DNA from 4 places in the Oceanobacillus sp. FSL K6-3682 genome. Region 4 is predicted to be linked to each of the others. Evidence: predicted binding sites of a transcription regulator. Region 4 holds the regulator's gene; each other region holds the start of a gene.
What was found. Region 4 encodes LexA, which represses DNA repair genes until DNA is damaged. Its sites were predicted from a motif close to CGAACATATGTTCG; they were not measured.
Positions count from the first base shown of each region.

Region 1: the regulator LexA is predicted to act here: its motif matches at 2,078-2,091, upstream of MHH51_RS09085 (DNA topoisomerase).
Region 2: the regulator LexA is predicted to act here: its motif matches at 2,462-2,475, upstream of MHH51_RS12650 (Y-family DNA polymerase).
Region 3: the regulator LexA is predicted to act here: its motif matches at 2,622-2,635, upstream of MHH51_RS12550 (Y-family DNA polymerase).

Region 1 covers NZ_CP150263.1:1,791,274-1,795,971, forward strand. The annotation lists gene MHH51_RS09070 (helix-turn-helix domain-containing protein) at 1-566, shown strand, start outside; gene MHH51_RS09075 (hypothetical protein) at 685-1,431, opposite strand; gene MHH51_RS09080 (hypothetical protein) at 1,786-1,935, opposite strand; gene MHH51_RS09085 (DNA topoisomerase) at 2,158-4,323, shown strand; gene MHH51_RS09090 (hypothetical protein) at 4,478-4,698, shown strand, end outside.
Region 2 covers NZ_CP150263.1:2,536,985-2,541,682, forward strand. The annotation lists partial or broken gene MHH51_RS12635 (catalase) at 1-905, opposite strand, end outside; gene MHH51_RS12640 (GNAT family N-acetyltransferase) at 1,099-1,503, opposite strand; gene MHH51_RS12645 (metal-dependent hydrolase) at 1,552-2,031, opposite strand; gene MHH51_RS12650 (Y-family DNA polymerase) at 2,582-3,835, shown strand; partial or broken gene MHH51_RS12655 (DUF3231 family protein) at 3,967-4,459, opposite strand; gene MHH51_RS12660 (DNA ligase D) at 4,584-4,698, opposite strand, start outside.
Region 3 covers NZ_CP150263.1:2,517,483-2,522,180, reverse strand. The annotation lists gene MHH51_RS12565 (dihydropteridine reductase) at 1-572, shown strand, start outside; gene MHH51_RS12560 (TetR/AcrR family transcriptional regulator C-terminal domain-containing protein) at 770-1,369, opposite strand; gene MHH51_RS12555 (zinc-binding alcohol dehydrogenase family protein) at 1,488-2,456, shown strand; gene MHH51_RS12550 (Y-family DNA polymerase) at 2,680-3,984, shown strand; gene MHH51_RS12545 (hypothetical protein) at 3,986-4,390, shown strand; gene MHH51_RS12540 (multicopper oxidase) at 4,583-4,698, shown strand, end outside.
Region 4 covers NZ_CP150263.1:2,690,616-2,695,313, forward strand. The annotation lists gene MHH51_RS13435 (recombinase family protein) at 23-673, opposite strand; gene lexA (transcriptional repressor LexA) at 1,151-1,771, shown strand; gene MHH51_RS13445 (hypothetical protein) at 1,942-2,205, shown strand; gene spo0A (sporulation transcription factor Spo0A) at 2,424-3,206, opposite strand; gene spoIVB (SpoIVB peptidase) at 3,591-4,698, opposite strand, start outside.

The DNA of each region.
Region 1 (4,698 bases), 900 kb from region 4:
TTAATATAAATAGATATTCTTCTTATGAACATCGCTATTTATTATGGCATAAAGGGATTTCACTTTATCATCTAACAAATAAGTTTAAAGAAAGTGTCCGGATGCTTGAGGATTTATTAAGCGTAGAAAACACCGATTCTGATAAATTGCTGAATATTAATGTAAAAACAAGTATTGCCACCATATATCAGGATGAGAAAGACTATCATAAAGCTCACCAGCTATACAAAGAAGCCTGGGATCAGTTAGAAGAAATGGAAGAAACAGATGATTTTGAAACAGAGCTGAAAATTCTGTTCGGTTTATCTCAGGCGCTGACTTATTTAGGGGAATACAACGAATCAAAATCGTATAGCTTACGGGCAATATCTATTTGTGTGAAAAGAAATACACTCTATATGCTTCCGGACAGCTATTATCAGACTGGTAATAATCTGGTGAAATTAAATAGAAAAGAGGAAGGCTTAGCTTATATCCAAACAGCAAAGACTTTATTTGAGATTCAGGGGAATACGAATATGGTGAATATTGTGAAGGGAATTTTAGAGGAACACAAATCTATATAGGAATGTGTATTGTGGGTAGTATAATGTAAAAAGATGAATATTGCTGCAGATAAACATAAAGCGGATAGAATTAACGTTTTCTATCCGCTTTATTGTATATCGTTCGATTGACTGTCTATCAATCAATAATATACATTTTTTCAATAATATTTTTAACCTTTTCATCATCGCCGGGATCAATAGAGACTAATTCTGGATTTTCAAGCATCTCTCTCATTTCCTCCTTAACGTCTTCTAAATCAATATCGTCAGGACGAGGAGTGCCTCCATACCAGCGATTTCCGTATGGAATGTTATAGACATTGATGGTGCCGTCGCCATTGCCGCTATATGTTACCATACCATCTACAATACGGGAGCCGGATACCTGAATAACATCCTCCGGGTAACTGACATCATTCTCCTCATCATTTGGATCAAGCGGTGTGCCTGCAGGAACATGATCTACATATAATTCATCGATATCCTGATTTGGTCCAAGCTGTAGCCAAACGCGGGCATATTCAATTTCTTCGGAGGAATAGCTGGATAATGCATTATCATCATCTTCTGAAGAGCTGTCATTACTTTCTTCATTTTCAACTGAGCTGTCGTCAGAAGAATCAGTATCCGATTCTTCACTTGAATTATTATCCGTATCATTTTCGCTGGAATTTTCATCAGACTCGTCTGTTGCTGTACTCTCGTCAGATTTATTATCATCTGTCACATTGTCATCTTCTGCTGTACCAGGTTCTTCAGCCGCTTCATTTGTTGCAGAATCATTATTATCACTCTCGTTTGTATTATCCGAGCAGGCAACCAGTACAAAGGTGATAAAAAGCAGAAGAAGGATACAACTGGTAAACTTTATTTGTTTCTTCATTTTATGACCGTTCCTTTCTTTTAATTAAAAATAGTTGTTATGCTATGAATGCCAATTCAATAAATATGATAAATTAATCATAAAGTATTCTGGGCGGCTTGTAAAACTTCGATAATCAAAGTAAATGGATAATTGAAGAAATATACTAAAAAATGAAAATCCGAATTGATAAAACGCATAATAAAGGCGAACTGACTTATTGGACAAGAAAAAGCTTTTGAAAGCAAGGATTACAGACAATAAACTCGTTTAGAATAAAAGAATTAATGCTGAAAAAGCAGTATCTGAGAAATTATATGTACAAAAAAACTGAGTCGAGCTTTAGCAGCTTGATTCAGTTTTTTTAGATAAATATTATCTTTTTCGTTTATTTTTCTTATTATCTAAGTTCAGGAACTCGCTGTTTTCACTTGCAAATTCCGTATCATGACCTGTTTTATTATGCTTATTGCGATTATTTTGTTTTCCTTTATCCTTGTTGCGATTTTTATTTTGTTCAGACATGATGGCACCTCCTGTAAATATTCATGATAATTTATACAATTAGTTTAACCATACATTTAAAAATTATAGGTGTACCATAAATATAAATTGTGAAGCAGGTATCTATTAGAAAAAAAATAGAATGTATGACATAATAGTATATCGAACGAATGTTTCTAATAAGTGAAAATAATAGTTGAAAACTGATTAATATGGCTTTAATGGAAAGGCGATGAATTCGAAATGGGAGTCCGGTTAATTTTAGCAGAAAAACCATCCGTCGCAAAAAATATTGCAGACGCATTAAAAATAAAAACCAAGAAAGATGGTTATTTTGAAGGGGATAACTATGTCATTACCTGGGCATTTGGCCATCTGGTCGAGTTATATGATGCAAAGGACTATGATGGAAAAATGCGAAGCTGGAAAATGGATAATTTTCCTTTTATCCCTTCTGAATTTAAATATAAGATAAAAAGCAGTCCCAGAAACCGGGCACAGACAGATGGCGGAGCTGCAAAGCAGTTAAAAACAATCCATACTCTGATGAGACGGAATGATGTAGAAGCAATTATTTCGGCATGTGATTATGACCGGGAAGGGCAGCTGATTGCTGACAGTATCATCTACCGGGGCGGTAAGAAACCAAAGGCTGCGGTGTATCGCCTGCTCTTGAATGAATGGACGCAAAATGAGGTGCTGCAGGGGCTGGAAAATCTCAAGCTGAATGCGGAGATGCAGCCGTTGCGGGATGCAGGGGTCAGCAGGCAATGGGCTGATTGGGTTATCGGCATTAACCTGACCTCCGTAGCAACTTTAAAATATCAGCAGGGGAAAAGTAAAGCACTCAATATAGGAAGAGTACTCCTGCCAACATTAAAAATCATCTATGACCGCGATCAGGAGATAAAAAATTTCAAACCTGAGGATTATTTTAAACTGACTGCAACCTTTCAGACAGCAGATAAACAGGAATATGAAGGTATTTATACAGAAAAGAAAGAGGATAAATTTAAGAAAAAAGAATTATTAGAGCCAATTCACGAGGCAATTCAAAACAAGCAGGCTGTCATTACAGATAAGCAGGTGGAGAAGAAAAAGGAATTTCCTCCGTTTTTATTCAATTTATCCAATCTGCAGGGGTTTATAACGAATAAGTACAAGGGATGGACTTCTGATAAGGTGTTAAAGGTGGCTCAGTCACTTTATGAGAAAAAGCTGATTACCTATCCAAGAACGTCCAGTATTGCACTGGAAGAGAGTTTGGTTGGAAAAACAGTCCATGTGTTAAAGGTACATGCTGAAGAGCTTCCTTATAAAGATGAAATTAAATTTATGAAAACAAAACGTGTTTTTAATAACGCAAAAGTGGAAAGTCATAGTGCAATCATTCCAACCTATATGAAGCCGAAACGACTTTCAGCGGATGAAGGAATTGTGTATACAGCAATTAAAAACCGCTTTATTATGCAATTTATGCCAATTGCTGAATATGAGGAAACAAAGCTGACTACGAAAATTCTGGAAGTGGAATTGCCAGGTATGTTCCATTCAAAAGGAAAGGTTCAGCTTGTGGAAGGCTGGAAAAAAGTTGAGAAAATCCAATCAAAGGATACATTACTGCCTGCGTTGAACAAGGAGGAGCTTGTAGATGTAACAGGTGCTGAGGTCACTTCCCATGTAACCAAGCCGCCAAAGAATCATACGGAAAGAACCCTGCTGCGTGTCATGGAAACATGCGGAAAAAGCTACAAAGAGGATGAAAGTGAAGAGCTGCTGGGCAGTATATTAACGGGTTTTAGTATTGGTACAGCTGCAACAAGAGCGGAAACCATTAAAAAATTAAAAGATGTAGGCTATATTACAACCGAAAGCAAGCATCTGCTTTGCACAGAGCTTGGCAATCGTCTTGTTGAGATCTTTCCTGTGAAAAATCTGTTTGACTTAGAATTCACTGGACGTCTTGAAAAAGGATTATCAGATATTCAAAAAGGAAAAGCAAGTAAACAGGAGTTTCTCCGGCTTGTTTTTGATTTCACCACGGAGTCAGTTGAAACAATTAAAGATGGAGAAGACATTATTATTAATAAAGTAGCCTCCACACGGGCAACCAATGAAGTATTGGGGACATGCCCGGAATGCGGCGGCAAGGTGATAGATGGTTATAAAGCCTTTAACTGCAGTAATTGGAAAAAGGGCTGTTCCTTTGCGATTTGGAAAAATGATAAATATTTAGCGTCGATGCGGAAAAAACCGACCAAAACAATGGTGAAAAAACTATTGAAAGAGAAGAAAGTCTTTGTGAAGGGTCTGACAAGTAAAAAAGGCAAGAAATTCAATGCTTATTTAAGCTATGAGAAGAATAAGGAAAATGACTATTATAGCTGGAAAATGGAATTTTCCAAGTGAAATAACCTGTGATGGATGTGCGCATCCCCAAGTTTCCAAGCTTTTAGCCGGAATATAGTGTATAATGGAAGCAGAGGTAGCATTATTTTAATAAACGGAGATATAAAGAATTGTATTTACCATGCTAAATTTTCCTCTAGACAGGATGCCCAACATGAAAAAGGTTATCGTAAGCACAAAGGAAAATCTGGATTATGGTACATTAATATGGATTTACGCAAATAACCGTAAAGTATACCGCAGCAGTAAAAGCATTGATGCCGATACGCCATTCCACCGTTATGATTCGCATTATATGGGAATGGTTGAAGATCTGTACAGAGATCAGGAAAAACATCCCCTTTTATTTCAAAGGATGATTGAGAGATCGGACCG
Region 2 (4,698 bases), 150 kb from region 4:
AAAATATCAAAATCAAACATAAATTCCTGATCTTCCGGAATAATCTGTATCGCAAGCTCGTATTCTGGATGATTTCCCATTTTGATATTTGTCCAAAGATCTCTGCGGTGAAAATCAGCATCCTCACCCAGCTTTTGTGCCTCGTCCCAAATTAATGGATGAACCCCCAGCATTGGCTTGATATGAAACTTCACAAAATGAGCGACCCCTTCTTTGTTAACTAGACGAAATGTATGGACACCGAATCCTTCCATAGTACGGAAATTCTTAGGAATTGCACGATCAGACATAATCCACATAGCCATATGGGTTGTCTCCGAGTTGATTCCCATAAAATCCCAAAACGTGTCATGCGCCGTTTGGCCTTGCGGATATTCGTTATCTGGATCCGGTTTAACAGAATGAATCAAATCAGGGAATTTAATTGCATCTTGAATGAAAAAGATAGGAAAATTGATAGCAACTATATCAAAATTTCCGTCATCTGTATAGAATTTAATAGAAAATCCGCGCACATCCCGAACGGTTTCATTACAGCCCCTTGAACCAATTACTTGTGAAAACCGCACAAATAACGGTGTTTTTTTAGAAGGATCCTACAGGAAATCAGCTATCGATACATCACTCATAGATTCATACAGTTCAAATTCACCATAAGCGCCCGTTCCTCGTGCGTGAACAACTCTTTCCGGAATTCTTTCCCGATCAAAATGTGCTATCTTTTCTCTGGCAAGAAAATCTTCAAGCAAAGTCGGTCCGCGGTCGCCGGCGGTCAATGAATTTTCATCATCCGCTATCTTTTTTCCTTCATTGGAAATCATCTCTTGATTACGTGTCTCTCTTATATGGGATTCCAGCTGTTTTTCCTTTTTGTTTAGATCTTCTTTTCTTTCATACAGATTCATCTCCTAGCAATGGTAATAGCATCCATTTTTAACCAAGAAATGAAAAGTATGCACTAGGAATAGTTTTCTGTATAAAAATAGAATGCCTTTATTGTATGTATCGTTAACTTCTATTTTATTTTGATTATTGTATTCAGTTAAAGAAGTCACCTGTTCAGTACAGACGGCTTCTTTAACTGATTTGATTTGGGAACTATACATATTTCTCCATAATAACGTAGGACTCGTCATTTTTCACAAAGCTTGAGCATGTCCGGACAAGACCAAACCTTTGATAAAAACTCTCCTTGTTTTTTCTGGCATTACACCAAATTCTCTTTATATCGTATGTTTTTGCTTCCTCCAATACTGCCTCTAGCAATCTACTTCCATACCCTTTTCCTTGTTCTGATTTCAGCGTCGCAAATTTTCTAAATTGAGCTTCGTCTTTATCTACAAACAGTGAAACAACAGAAATCAGCATATTTTCTTTAAAAAGGCCAAAATGAATACCTGCATCATCATCTTTTAATTTTATGTAATCGAAATCCTCATCTGGCCACATCACCTCATGTCTTAGCACCCAAGCTTTCTCTTTCTTTATTTTACTAATTTGAATTTCCATGTTCCCCTCCTCTTTGCCATGGCTCTTAGCAAGAATCTACTTCTAAAAAATCCCGATCATACGGTTCGCATAGTAGAGCGTAACCACAGTCAGCAGCAATAAGATAATATTTTCTGCCTTTCCGCCGGTTCTCGCAGTAATTGGAAAACGAACCGTTATCCTAGCAGGATATAATAGCTTAATTCCCTGTTTGGTACTGGCATCTAATAATAAATGTGTGGCCATACCAATCAAGAGGCCCACGGTAATGGAGGTGTTACTGACTACTTCCGATAAAATAAGTGCCACTAAAGCTAGAAATAATAAACTGTGTGTAAACGTCCGATGTCCAAAGATTGTATTGATAATTTTCGAAATCGCCGGAAACCTCCGCCCGATTTTGCTGCCGCTATGGCAAATATCCGGAAGTAATCCACCGGCAGTTCCTGCTGCAATGAACCATTCAGGCTGGTAGGCATCCGTAATTGCCACAATAGCTGTCGTTGCAGTGATGCCGGCCATGATATGTGTTTTCCCTGTCATGCTCTTTTTCTCCTTTATTTGTAAATTACATTCTATCATCATAACACCTCTACAAGAAAAAGAACATACGTTTCTTTCATTTCATTTCTGTTTTTTAAAAATGCAGCAAACATTGATTGTCTGCTGCATCAAAATATTTTACTGTTTTGTTAAATGATAGCTCGTATCCAAAAGCTGAAAGATTTCATCCTTTGAAAGAGTACCGTCTAATACAATACTTATCCACAGGTTTTCATCATGCTTTAAACTCTTTTTTATCAGAAATGTTGTTAATGTTAAATTTATCTGTTTGAAATCAATATTCACTTTTTATTTTAAACTATTATATAGAAGAAATAAATCAAAAAAACGAATCGAATGTAATCTTATAAAAAAAGAGGTAGGTCTCTCTTTTTTTCCATTTATTACATCCTAATCTACCTTGATCTTGCGAACGTATATTCTTACAATTAATGCATATAATAAATAGGAACTTACATTCGTATTGAGGGGTGTCAGCATGAAAGAAATCATGATGGTGGATTATACTAATGAACCACGTAGAGATATAATGTGCATTGATGCAAAATCATTTTTCGCAAGCGTTGAGGCAGTCGAACGTAATCAACATCCTTTATACGCTCGCATTGCAGTTGTATCAAAACCGGATAATCAAGGTGGCCTGGTGCTAGCTTCCTCCCCTCTGGTTAAGAAGGAATATGGTGTTAAAACCGGCACGAGGATTTATGAGATCTCTAAAAAAGCTAACATTGAAATTGTTGAGCCGCGAATGGCTCTGTATTTGAAAAAGAACATGGAAATATTGCGTATCTTTAAACGTTATGTAGCAAAAGAGGATTTACTTGTTTATTCCATTGATGAGTCGTTTCTTGATGTAACTAAATCTCATAAACTTTTTGGTAGTACGCATGAGATAGCAAGGAAAATCCAGCGTGATGTATGGAGAGAGCTTGGATTAGTTTTGACTGTTGGTATAGGCCCCAACCCTCTTTTAGCAAAATTAGCTCTGGACCATCAGGCAAAACATGATGAGAAAAATGGATTTATTGGTGAGTGGAGATATGAAGATGTTCCGGAAACTGTATGGAAAATAAGGCCACTTAGGGATTTTTGGGGTATAGGTAGCAAAACTGAGGAGAAGCTCAATCGAATGGGTATACGAAGTATTGGGGAGCTGTCACAATACAATTTTAAAAAGCTTAAAGATAATTTTGGAGTCATTGGATTACAGCTCTTTTTCCACGCACATGGAATTGATCGGACCCTTTTGTCAGACGTTTATACACCTAAAAGCACATCATTCAGCAGAAACCAGATATTGAATCGTGACTATAAGGATATACACGACATTGAAGTCGTCATACGGGAGATGACAGATGAAAATGTGGCCAGGATAAGAAAAAATTACTTAATGACTACCGTAGTAAAATTGTACGTCGGTTATTCCCGGGATGTCGTACAAGGCGGTTTTAATCAGCAGATGAAGATTCCTGCAACTGACTTATCTAAAATATTAAAAGAACATATGATATATATCTTTTATAAGCATTACGAGGAAGGCACCCCTGTAAGGACTATTAACGTTATGTTCGGAGGTCTTAAGCATAAGCAATCACTACAGCTTAATCTATTTGAACCTGCTGAGGAAACGATACAAAACGAGGAGTTGGACCAGACTATAGACCATATACGGCAAAAATATGGTTATACCTCCCTGCTGCATGCTTCCAGCCTGCTTGATGGTGGTATGGCTAGATTTAGAGCCAAATTGGTTGGTGGTCATCGTGCTGGGGAAGATAAATAAAAATAACCCATTCTTGTTAAGACTCCTTAGAACTTTTGCTTTTTTAAACCAAACTTACGTTCTGCAAAAACTACGCCCAACCAAAAAGGTAGGGCTAATTTTCACTTCAAAATTAATACATTCAGTTATCATTAGCCTTCTTTTGAAGAAGGATGAAGGGGAGGAGGGATAAGCCAACCTTTTTCTTTCGTTAACTTTAATAATTTACCTCCAAGTGCGGCTTTATTCATGTGAAATTGTCCAAACATCATTGCAATGTCCTCACGAATAGATTGTCCCATTATTTGACTACAGGTAACTAAACCAGTTGCTATTTTTGCAGAGACTGAAGCTGCTACATCTGCATCCTGAAAACGAGCACCCGTAGGAATATCATTGATCTCTACATACGGAGGCTCAGGAGCTGCAGGGGGTAGAGCAATACCGTTCTGTTTTAATATCTCTTCAACTTGCTTTACTTCTTGTTATCCTCCGTCTATGGAGTCTTTTATTAATTTCTTTAAATCCTCATCTCCTACATGGTTTAAAAGCGTTTGATGGTCAGCTATCATTTTATTGCCTGTTAAAACATAACTCCACGTAGTGCATTGGTTCATCCTGTGGATTTCCACTTAAAATACCCATTGTTATCCTCCTAAATAAATTCATTTATGTGCCACCTTTCTTGTTTGCACACTTATTCTGTTGTAGTATGTGAAACTTTTATCGATTAATACATTTAAATCAACAAAATTGAATATAAGGACTTTTAATCTTTAACTATTTTCAACACCTTATCCAATTTTTGTTTGCTTCCTGTTTCAAAATATCCTGCAAACGGACACCCTACTTCTTGCACACGTTGGACTGCATTTCCGATTGTA
Region 3 (4,698 bases), 170 kb from region 4:
AACCAAACCGCAGTCTGATTCGCCATATGTCGATTTCCACTTTACCGCATGAAAATTTAATCGGTATCACAACACGTATCAAAGAGCAGTGCTCTGAATTTAAAACGATTTTAAGAGAGATGGAAGTTGGGCAGGAAGTTGCTGTATTTAAAACACATACGAATGTACCGCTTAAAAGAGAAGACAGAAATGTGTATCTGCTGTCAGCAGGGGTTGGCCTGGCAACCTTCAGACCACTCGTACTGGATTATTTCGAGTGTGCCGACAACGTCAATCAAATTCATTCCCTGAACATTGATTCATCAAGAGATTTCCTATTCACTAATATTTTTGAACCCGCACCTGACAAGAAATTCACATCACAGTTCGTAGATAATCGTAAAGATTATTATGAAGAAGTGAAAAATCTTGCTGAAGACAAGGCTGGGCTCTTTTATGTTGTCGGCAGTGACGAATTCCTGGCGGAGAACATTGAGGTTTTGCGTGAGCAGGGCATCCAGCCGGAACAGATTATGCTCGACAAGCATGAAGGTCAGCGGGCTGAATTTTTACCATCTGATGTTTCTATTTAAGTAAGACAATTCTCTTTTTAATCAACATTAAATGATAACCCATAAATGATAACCCATAAATGATAACCCATAAATGATAGAAAAGCTGCGTTTAGTATAATACTGAATGCAGCTTTTTTCTGTAATTAGACAGAAGATAGACGTGTGAAAAGAAAAACTCTCTTTTCCAAATAACGTAAGCATCTAAATCAAATCAACTAACCAATAATCATTCGCAAACCATCATTAAAAAGGTCATTAACTGTCTTTCCTGCTGAAAAATATTCTTCAATACCTGCTGTCAGTGTAGGATATTCCTGATTAAATGATTCCATATGAAGTTCTTGCATCTCCTGTTCAGTGATCCTCGTTTGTTCTTCAATAACATGGCCGAAAGTAAAGCGGGTTGCAGTTAAAACAATCAAACGTGATTGGCGCAACTCTACTCCCGCATTCACCAGGGATTTTATTGCAGTCTCAGATAAATTAGCCATCGTTAACGAAAGGTGTGCTCCTGCAACGACACGTCCTCCATCAGTATATGCGAGCATTGCTTTACGTAAATGATTAAATATATTAAGCAGCCAATCTTGCCAGTGCTCTTCATTTTCTGCCTCTTTCAGATCATGAAACTCCATCTGCAGAATAGCTTCAGCCATTTCATTCACCAAAGCATGTTTATTTTTAAAATGCCAGTATAATGCAGGAGCTTGGACATTTAATCTGCTTGCCAGCTTTCTTAGCGTGACTCCTTCAAGTCCGCTTTTATTAAGCAGCTCTAAAGCTTCTGTTATAATTTGTTGTTTTTTTAGTGCCATAGTGTACTCCTTTCTTTAGCTGTATGTGCTCTTGACAGTATATCATAAAAGGAGTATAAGTTTACTTAACACCGTTAAATTTAACAGTGTTAAGTAAACTTATACAGGAGGTTTTATCATGAAAGCAGCCGTACTGCACAAATTTGGAGAAACGCCACGTTATGAAGATTTCGCAGATCCGTCTCCAGGTAAAAATGAAGTTTTAATCCATGTGAAAGCTGTAGCTCTTGAAAATGTTGATCAGATGATAGCGAGAGGGGAGCATTTTGCGAGCCGTCAATTTCTTTCTGAATTACCGGCTATCGTCGGACTTAGAGGTGTGGGCGAGCGTTCCGATGGAAAACTGGTTGGATTTTCGGGTGCAAAATCTCCATATGGCGCCATGGCAGAAAAAGCAGTTGTTTCTAAAGAATCCATTGTCCTGGTTCCTGATGGAGTCAGCGCCGAAGAAGCAGTTGCTCTTCCACCTGCCGCATTGACTTCACTTTTTCCGCTTAAATGGGGAGCGAAGATGAAGCCTGGCGAGACCGTGCTTATAAACGGCGCTACCGGGATTGCAGGTAAGCTTGCTGTTCAAATCGCAAAACTCCTTGGCGCAGGGCGCGTCATCGGCACCGGCCGGAACGAAGAATCTTTGCAGCGGATCAAGGAATTGGGTGCAGATACAGTGTTGAACCTTAAACAGTCTGAAGATAATTTATCTGCATCCTTTAAAAAGGAGGTAGATGAAGGGATAGATATTATTTTGGATTTTTTATGGGGGCCTCCAACAGAAACACTCCTAAAATCGATCGTACCAAAAGAAATAAGCTTAAATGGACATCGAACGCACCTTGTTCAAATAGGGGAAAAGGCAGGATCAGATCTCAAGCTTCCCGCAAGTGCTCTACGGACCTCTGGTCTTGAAATTTCCGGAGGCGCTGCAGGTATAACTCCTGCATTCATAGAGGAAGGAACAAATCTGATATGGAAGTGGCTAAAAGAAGGTAAACTTCATATGGACATGGAAAATGTTTTGCTTCAAGATATTGAAAATGTCTGGAACTGTTCCGATTTTCAAGGGAAAAGGATTGTAATTCATCCTTAAGGATTATATTAACAAGGGAGAAACAAGGAACAAAGATACGTATGTATTCATTTAATTATGTCGAACAGGCATATTTACTTTAAAAATTAAAAGCATTCACTCTCCCTCCAATTTTTCTTTTCCATATATTAACACGCCTATTTCATCGTATTCATCTTGACTACACGAATGTAAGTTCGTATACTTTAAATACAAACATACATTCGTGTCAGGAGAGAGTATGATGAAAAATATTATGATGGCGGATTACTCTAATGAACCGCGCCGGGATATTATGTGCATCGATGTCAAATCATTTTTTGCAAGCGCAGAAGCTGCTGCACGCAAGCAGCATCCTTTAAAAGCGCGGATTGCGGTTGTATCGAAACCGGATAATCAGGGCGGTTTAGTTTTAGCCTCGTCTCCTCTGGTAAAAAAAGAATACGGGGTTAAGACCGGAACAAGGATTTACGAGATCCCGCTTCACGCAAATATAGAAATAGTTGAGCCTCGTATGGCATTGTATTTGGAGAAGAACCTAGAAATATTACGTATTTTTAAACGGTATGTAGCGAAAGAGGATTTGCTTGTTTATTCAATCGATGAGTCGTTTCTTGATGTGACTAAATCAAGAAAGCTTTTTGGAAGTGCGCATGAGATAGCAAAAAAAATCCAGCGTGATGTATGGAGAGAATTAGGCTTAGTGCTGACAGTGGGGATAGGAGATAATCCTCTTTTAGCAAAATTAGCGCTTGATCATCAGGCGAAACACGACGAAAAGCGTGGCTTTGTTGGTGAATGGCGTTACGAGGATGTGCCTCTTAAAGTATGGAAAATTGAACCGTTGGCGGATTTCTGGGGAATCGCCCAGAAAACAGAAGCAAATTTAAATCGGTTAGGTATCAGGAATATTTATGATTTGTCTCAATACAGTATTGATAAATTAAAGGAAAGGTTCGGAGTCATTGGAGAACAGCTTTTTTGCCATGCACATGGGATCGACCGGACACGGTTATCGGATAGTTATAAACCTAAAAGCACATCATTCAGCAGAAATCAGATATTAAACAGAGACTATACAGTTAAACATGATGTGGAAACCGTTATCCGGGAAATGACAGACGAGAATGCAGCAAGATTAAGAAAATACAATCTAATGACCGGTGTAGTAAAGCTGTATATTGGATATTCCAGAGATGTAGCACAAGGTGGATTCAATCATCAGATGAAGATTGAGCCTACCGATTCCTCAAAAAAATTGAAAGAGTATATGCTGCTTATCTTTAATAAGTATTATAAAAAAAACACACCTGTAAGGACTGTTAACGTCACCTTTGGAAAAGTTCAGCCAAAGCAATTATTGCAGCTGGATTTATTTGAGCCGCCAGAAGAAGCGGTAGAAAATGAAGAGCTGGACAGGACGATTGATTTTGTCAGAGAAAAGTATGGTTATACTTCGTTGCTGCATGCCTCCAGCTTACTTGACGGCGGAATGGCGAGATACCGTGCGAAATTGCTTGGCGGTCACCGATCTGGAAAGGAAGAGTGATATGGAGCAAATATCGATAACGCGCTTCACACCTGAAAAAATTGGATATAGAGACAGAGGTATTATGAAATGGTTAGGAATGATGCTATCAGACCATTCCGAAGCACTGAAAAAAGAAGAAATAGATGATCAGCTGATAGAAGTGAAAGCAAAAGAAAAGATGGACGAAGAAGAAATAGCCGGTGTGTTGTATCAGGCCTTTGTAACGGATTCTCCTGTTTGTATTCAAGCAAATGTTATCAGAAATGGTAACTACTATAAAGATTTAGAATGTAAGATATCCGGATATGTTGATAATCGGATTTATTTATTTTTAAAAGATGGGCGGGCGACCAGCTGTACACTGGAGGAAATAAGAAATGTGGAGATGATGAACATGCTTGATTGGTATCGAAAAAGAAGATAATAAACAAAAAGAATATCCCGATATTTTTTGTTTAGCTTGAAATCATTGCAGAAGCTCCATATTGGCAACGAAAGATGATAATCATTTTGTTATATTCACCCTAATTAATTTAGTTTACTAGGTACATCAGCCTTTCCTTTTTTGCATATAGTTACATTTACTATTCATAGGAAAGAAATGAGGTGAATACAATTGCGTCGCAAACTAGAAAAATTTGTTGATCTACTTCCAGAAATACAGCTTCTAAAGCCTTATAAAAAAACGAAGGATGGAGCTCATTATGAAATGACGATGAAGCAATTCAGGAA
Region 4 (4,698 bases):
GTTCTTCTATCTTACGCTACGATTAATTTTCATTCAAGGAATTGATATACTCCTGATAACGCCGGTGGATTGTAGCTTTTGATGCATTAAAGCCAAGACCGTTTAAAACCGTAGTGATTTCGTGAAACGTTAATTTATTCTGACGAAGCCGGACAATCTCTTCTATTGGAATTTCAGTACGCTCTCTTCCCGGAGACTGATTGATATGATTTAAATTTTTTTGAGGTTTATATCCATTTGATACAGCGCGGCGCATCCCCCGTTTTATTTTCATATTATGTAGTTTACGCTGATATTCTTCCACTATACCGACAATATTTAGCACCATTGAGTCAGCTTCATTTATCTCCAGCCTCCCCTCATGTGTAATTGTATAAATAGGGATATCCATTTTCCGCAGCTGATGAAATAAAGCAATTTTAGTATTTCCTCTACCTAATCTTGTCTCGTCTTGAATACAAAGACAATCAGCTTCTTGATGTGAAAAATAATCAAGAAGCTGAAAAATACCATCTCTATCTATGTCATAGCCGCTGGCCTTTTCCTCAATGCAATCCACAATAGTAAAATTTAATTTTCCAGCCAGTACTGTTAACTCTTCATATTGTCTTTGAAGTGATGTTTCCTGTGTTTCTTTCTCAGTACTTACCCGACAATAAATTATTGTTCTCAATATTTTATCCTCCAATAGCAAAGCCCTCTTTTTCTCATCTCTTAAGTAAAATGCATCTTTAAGAATACGTTCATAAGTCTAATAAAAATAAAACAGAAAATTTATTCATACTTTTAGAACAAGCACTTTAAACAATTTATTTTACCAACACTGCAAATTTTATTTACTCTCTAAAAAATATGCAAGGAAATTAGCCATACGGGCTAAAATATTTAAGCAGTAGTAACCATCATCGTATATAAAAATAATAATGCAATAATAAAAGCCACAATATAAAATGCATCTGATTTCATTAGTTTTTCAAACATATAAAAAACTCCCTTCAGTATTTTATAAGGTCCTGGAACAGTTGTTCTGATACCAGTATATTTAGAACAGTTGTTCTTGTCAATACTTTTTCAGAACATTTGTTTGTAAAATTATTATTTAAGTGCTATACTGTGAATAACAAATACCTATGCTAGAGGGGAGAAAGTCATGACAAAACTATCAAAAAGACAACAGATGATTTTTGACTTTATTAAAGAACAAGTAGAGCAAAAAGGGTATCCGCCTTCTGTTCGTGAAATCGCTGTTGCTGTAGGATTAGCTTCAAGCTCTACCGTTCATGGCCACTTAGAAAGGCTGGAGAACAAAGGATATATACGAAGAGATCCAACAAAGCCCCGCGCCATTGAGATTATGTATGAGAATGAAAACGAAGCGCCCAGAGACAAAGCTATTTATGTACCTGTAATCGGAAAAGTTACTGCAGGAATCCCTATTACAGCAATTGAAAACATTGAAGAATTCATTCCTGTTCCAAGCTCCTCAGCCGGGCCGGAGGATAATCTGTTTATACTTGTAATTGATGGAGAAAGTATGATTGAGGCAGGTATTTTAGACAATGATATGGTTATTGTCAAACAGCAAAGTTCCGCAGATAATGGCGATATCGTTGTAGCAATGACCGAGGATAACGAAGCTACTGTTAAACGTTTTTTTAAAGAAAAGAATCGTTTTCGCCTGCAGCCGGAAAACGCAACAATGGAACCACTTTATTATGAAAATGTTTCTATCTTGGGTAAGGTTATCGGATTATACCGTAATATTCACTAAAAAAAGTGTATTCATACAAGCTGAGAACATTTTGTCTCGAAGTCGTATAATTCCTAAAAAAGGTTAACGGACACATTTTAAAATGTGTCCGTTAACCTTTTTTTCTAACATAAAATTAGTCTGATCCTAATATGCTTTAAATAAAGTACAAGTTCAAGGAGTGTATAAAATTGACTGAAACGATGAAAAAGAAACGTTGGCTTTATTTTCCGATTATTATAATCAGCTTTGTTCTGGGAATTATCTATTTAACGAAGGTTGCTGACTACTTAACACTGCCATTTTTATCAACTCTTTTACTTATTGTGACTTTTTTAGAAGTCTATCCAGGCAAGAACTATTTTTCCAAAACTAATCTAATAAAAATTATTTCTGCTCTTTTGCTTGTAGCACTTGCTTTATGGTATCAGATTACTGTTTTTATTCTCGGCTAAATCAAATCAACAAAACGTTTAATACGGTCTTTTTTTACATTTCAAAAATCTGATGCTTACCATTCCTTATGTTAATCAAAAATAAGTAATATACCAACTTTTTCGAATATAAAAAATAGAGCTGTTTTAAATATTTACATTTAGTATATAAAACAGTACGACTCTTTACATCGGGTAAAAAAAATGATGCCGACTGTTTAATACCTGCCACCGTATTGTTATGACACCTTATGTTCCAAACGTAATCTGTCAGCCACCATTGCAATGAATTCACTATTTGTCGGCTTAGCTTTTGAAATATTGATGGTGTAGCCAAATAGAGCCGAAATGGAATCTATATTTCCTCTGCTCCAGGCAACTTCTATCGCATGGCGTATAGCTCTTTCCACCCGTGAAGCAGTTGTGTTGAACTTTTTCGCAATATCAGGGTAAAGTACTTTTGTAATAGACCCTAAAAGCTCAATGTCATTATAAACCATCGTAATTGCCTCTCTTAAGTACATATATCCTTTAATATGTGCAGGTACACCAATTTCATGAATAATATTTGTTATATTCGCTTCCAAATCTTGTTTTTTCCTGTTTTCTGTATTCGTTTTATTTACATTTGACACTCTTGGAATGCTGCTGCCCTGAACCTGCAAGATTTGGTCAGCCAGATTCTGTATGTCAAATGGCTTCAGAATAAAATAAGAAGCTCCTAAATCTACAGCTTTCTTCATTACTTCTTCTTGGCCAAAAGCAGTCAGCATAATAATATGGGGTTTTTTATTTAAATCCATTTTTTTAATTTCATTTAATACGGCAATACCGTCCATATGGGGCATGATTATATCTAATACCAATACATCTGGATTCTTCTCTTCAATTAGCGGGATGCAATCCCTGCCGTTTAAGGCTGTTCCAACTATTTCAATTTCTTCCTGTTCCCCAAAAAAATCCTCCATTAATTGAATTAACTCACGATTATCATCAACAAAACATACAGATATTTTACTCACTAAAAAATCCTCCTTTTGCTTTTTATGCACCTATTACATATTCTACAAAAAATATAAATATCCTCTTTAAAATCAAAAAACTTTTGATTTATTTCGATTTTCTTAAGTATTCTCTGTTTTTCTTTGTTTTTCACCAACTTTCGACACGATTTTTAATCTTTTTTGTATACGTTTTCATTATATCAGATAGTAATTGGATATAAAACACCTGTATCCATACACTGTACGCAACTTTAATCTTTATAATACTAACTCAACTTTCGCACCTGAGAATAAGCTTCTATACCTTCCTATTCCATGATGAGCAAGTTATTTTTTAAGCCGCAAAAATTGAGATACTAATCAAAAAATACTTGTAATGGCAATCACCATTACAAGTATTTTTTAAGCTGCATTCTGATTAGACTCAGGTTTGATAATGCCGGCGTCCTCAAGCATCCATTCGATATGAACACCATAACCCGAGGTCGGGTCATTAACAAACACATGTGTTACTGCACCAATAATTTTGTCATTTTGAATAATTGGACTGCCACTCATTCCCTGAACAATCCCGCCTGTTAATTCTAACAACCTGGGGTCAGTGATCTGAATAACCATTCCTTTGGTTGATGCTGACTTTTGAGGAACACTGCTGATAATTTCAATATCAAATTCTTCAATTTTTTCTCCATCAACTACTGTAAGAATTTTTGCAGGACCTTCTTTGACTTCATGAGATAACGCAACAGGAAATGCTTCTTCATATTTTTCATGATTTACTTCCTTCTCTAATATCCCAAATATGCCATAATCCGTATTTTTGGTTATATTACCAATTCTTTTTTCCTGTGTTTGAAAGGAGGCTTGTTTTTCCCCTGGTAAACCATTATCTCCTTTTTCAATTGCTGTAACAGAAGAATGAATAATGGAGCCCTGTTTAATATCAATTGGCTTTTTTGTATCCATATCTGATATAACATGACCTAAAGCACCATACCGCCCTGTTTCCGGGTCATAAAATGTCATTGTACCGATACCTGCAGCAGTATCTCTAATATATAACCCGATTTTATAAGCTTTTTCTTTCTTATCAAAAATCGGCTGTAAATTGGTTTCGATAAATTTATCTCCACGTTTCAGCTTGATCTGCAGCTTTTTATTCTCTTTGCCGCTATTATCTACAATCGGTTTGATATCTGTCATATGATTTATTTTTTGACCGTTTATTTCAACGATTGTGTCACCAACATTTATTTTAGCAGCTTCTCCCGGAGATTTTGCTCCTTCTGATACTTTTACCTGGTGATGACCGACAACCAGAACACCTTTTGTTTCCAGCTGTACTCCAATAGATTGTCCCCCCGGCACCACCTTTACATCCTCCAGGCGATGGTACTGCTCCTTATTGTCCTCTTTTGAGCTCTCTCCTTTATTGAAAAAAGGGGTAATCGGGGAGTCATGGAACACTTCTTTATATCCTTGTAGGGATGTATCTGCGTGAATAAAGGAA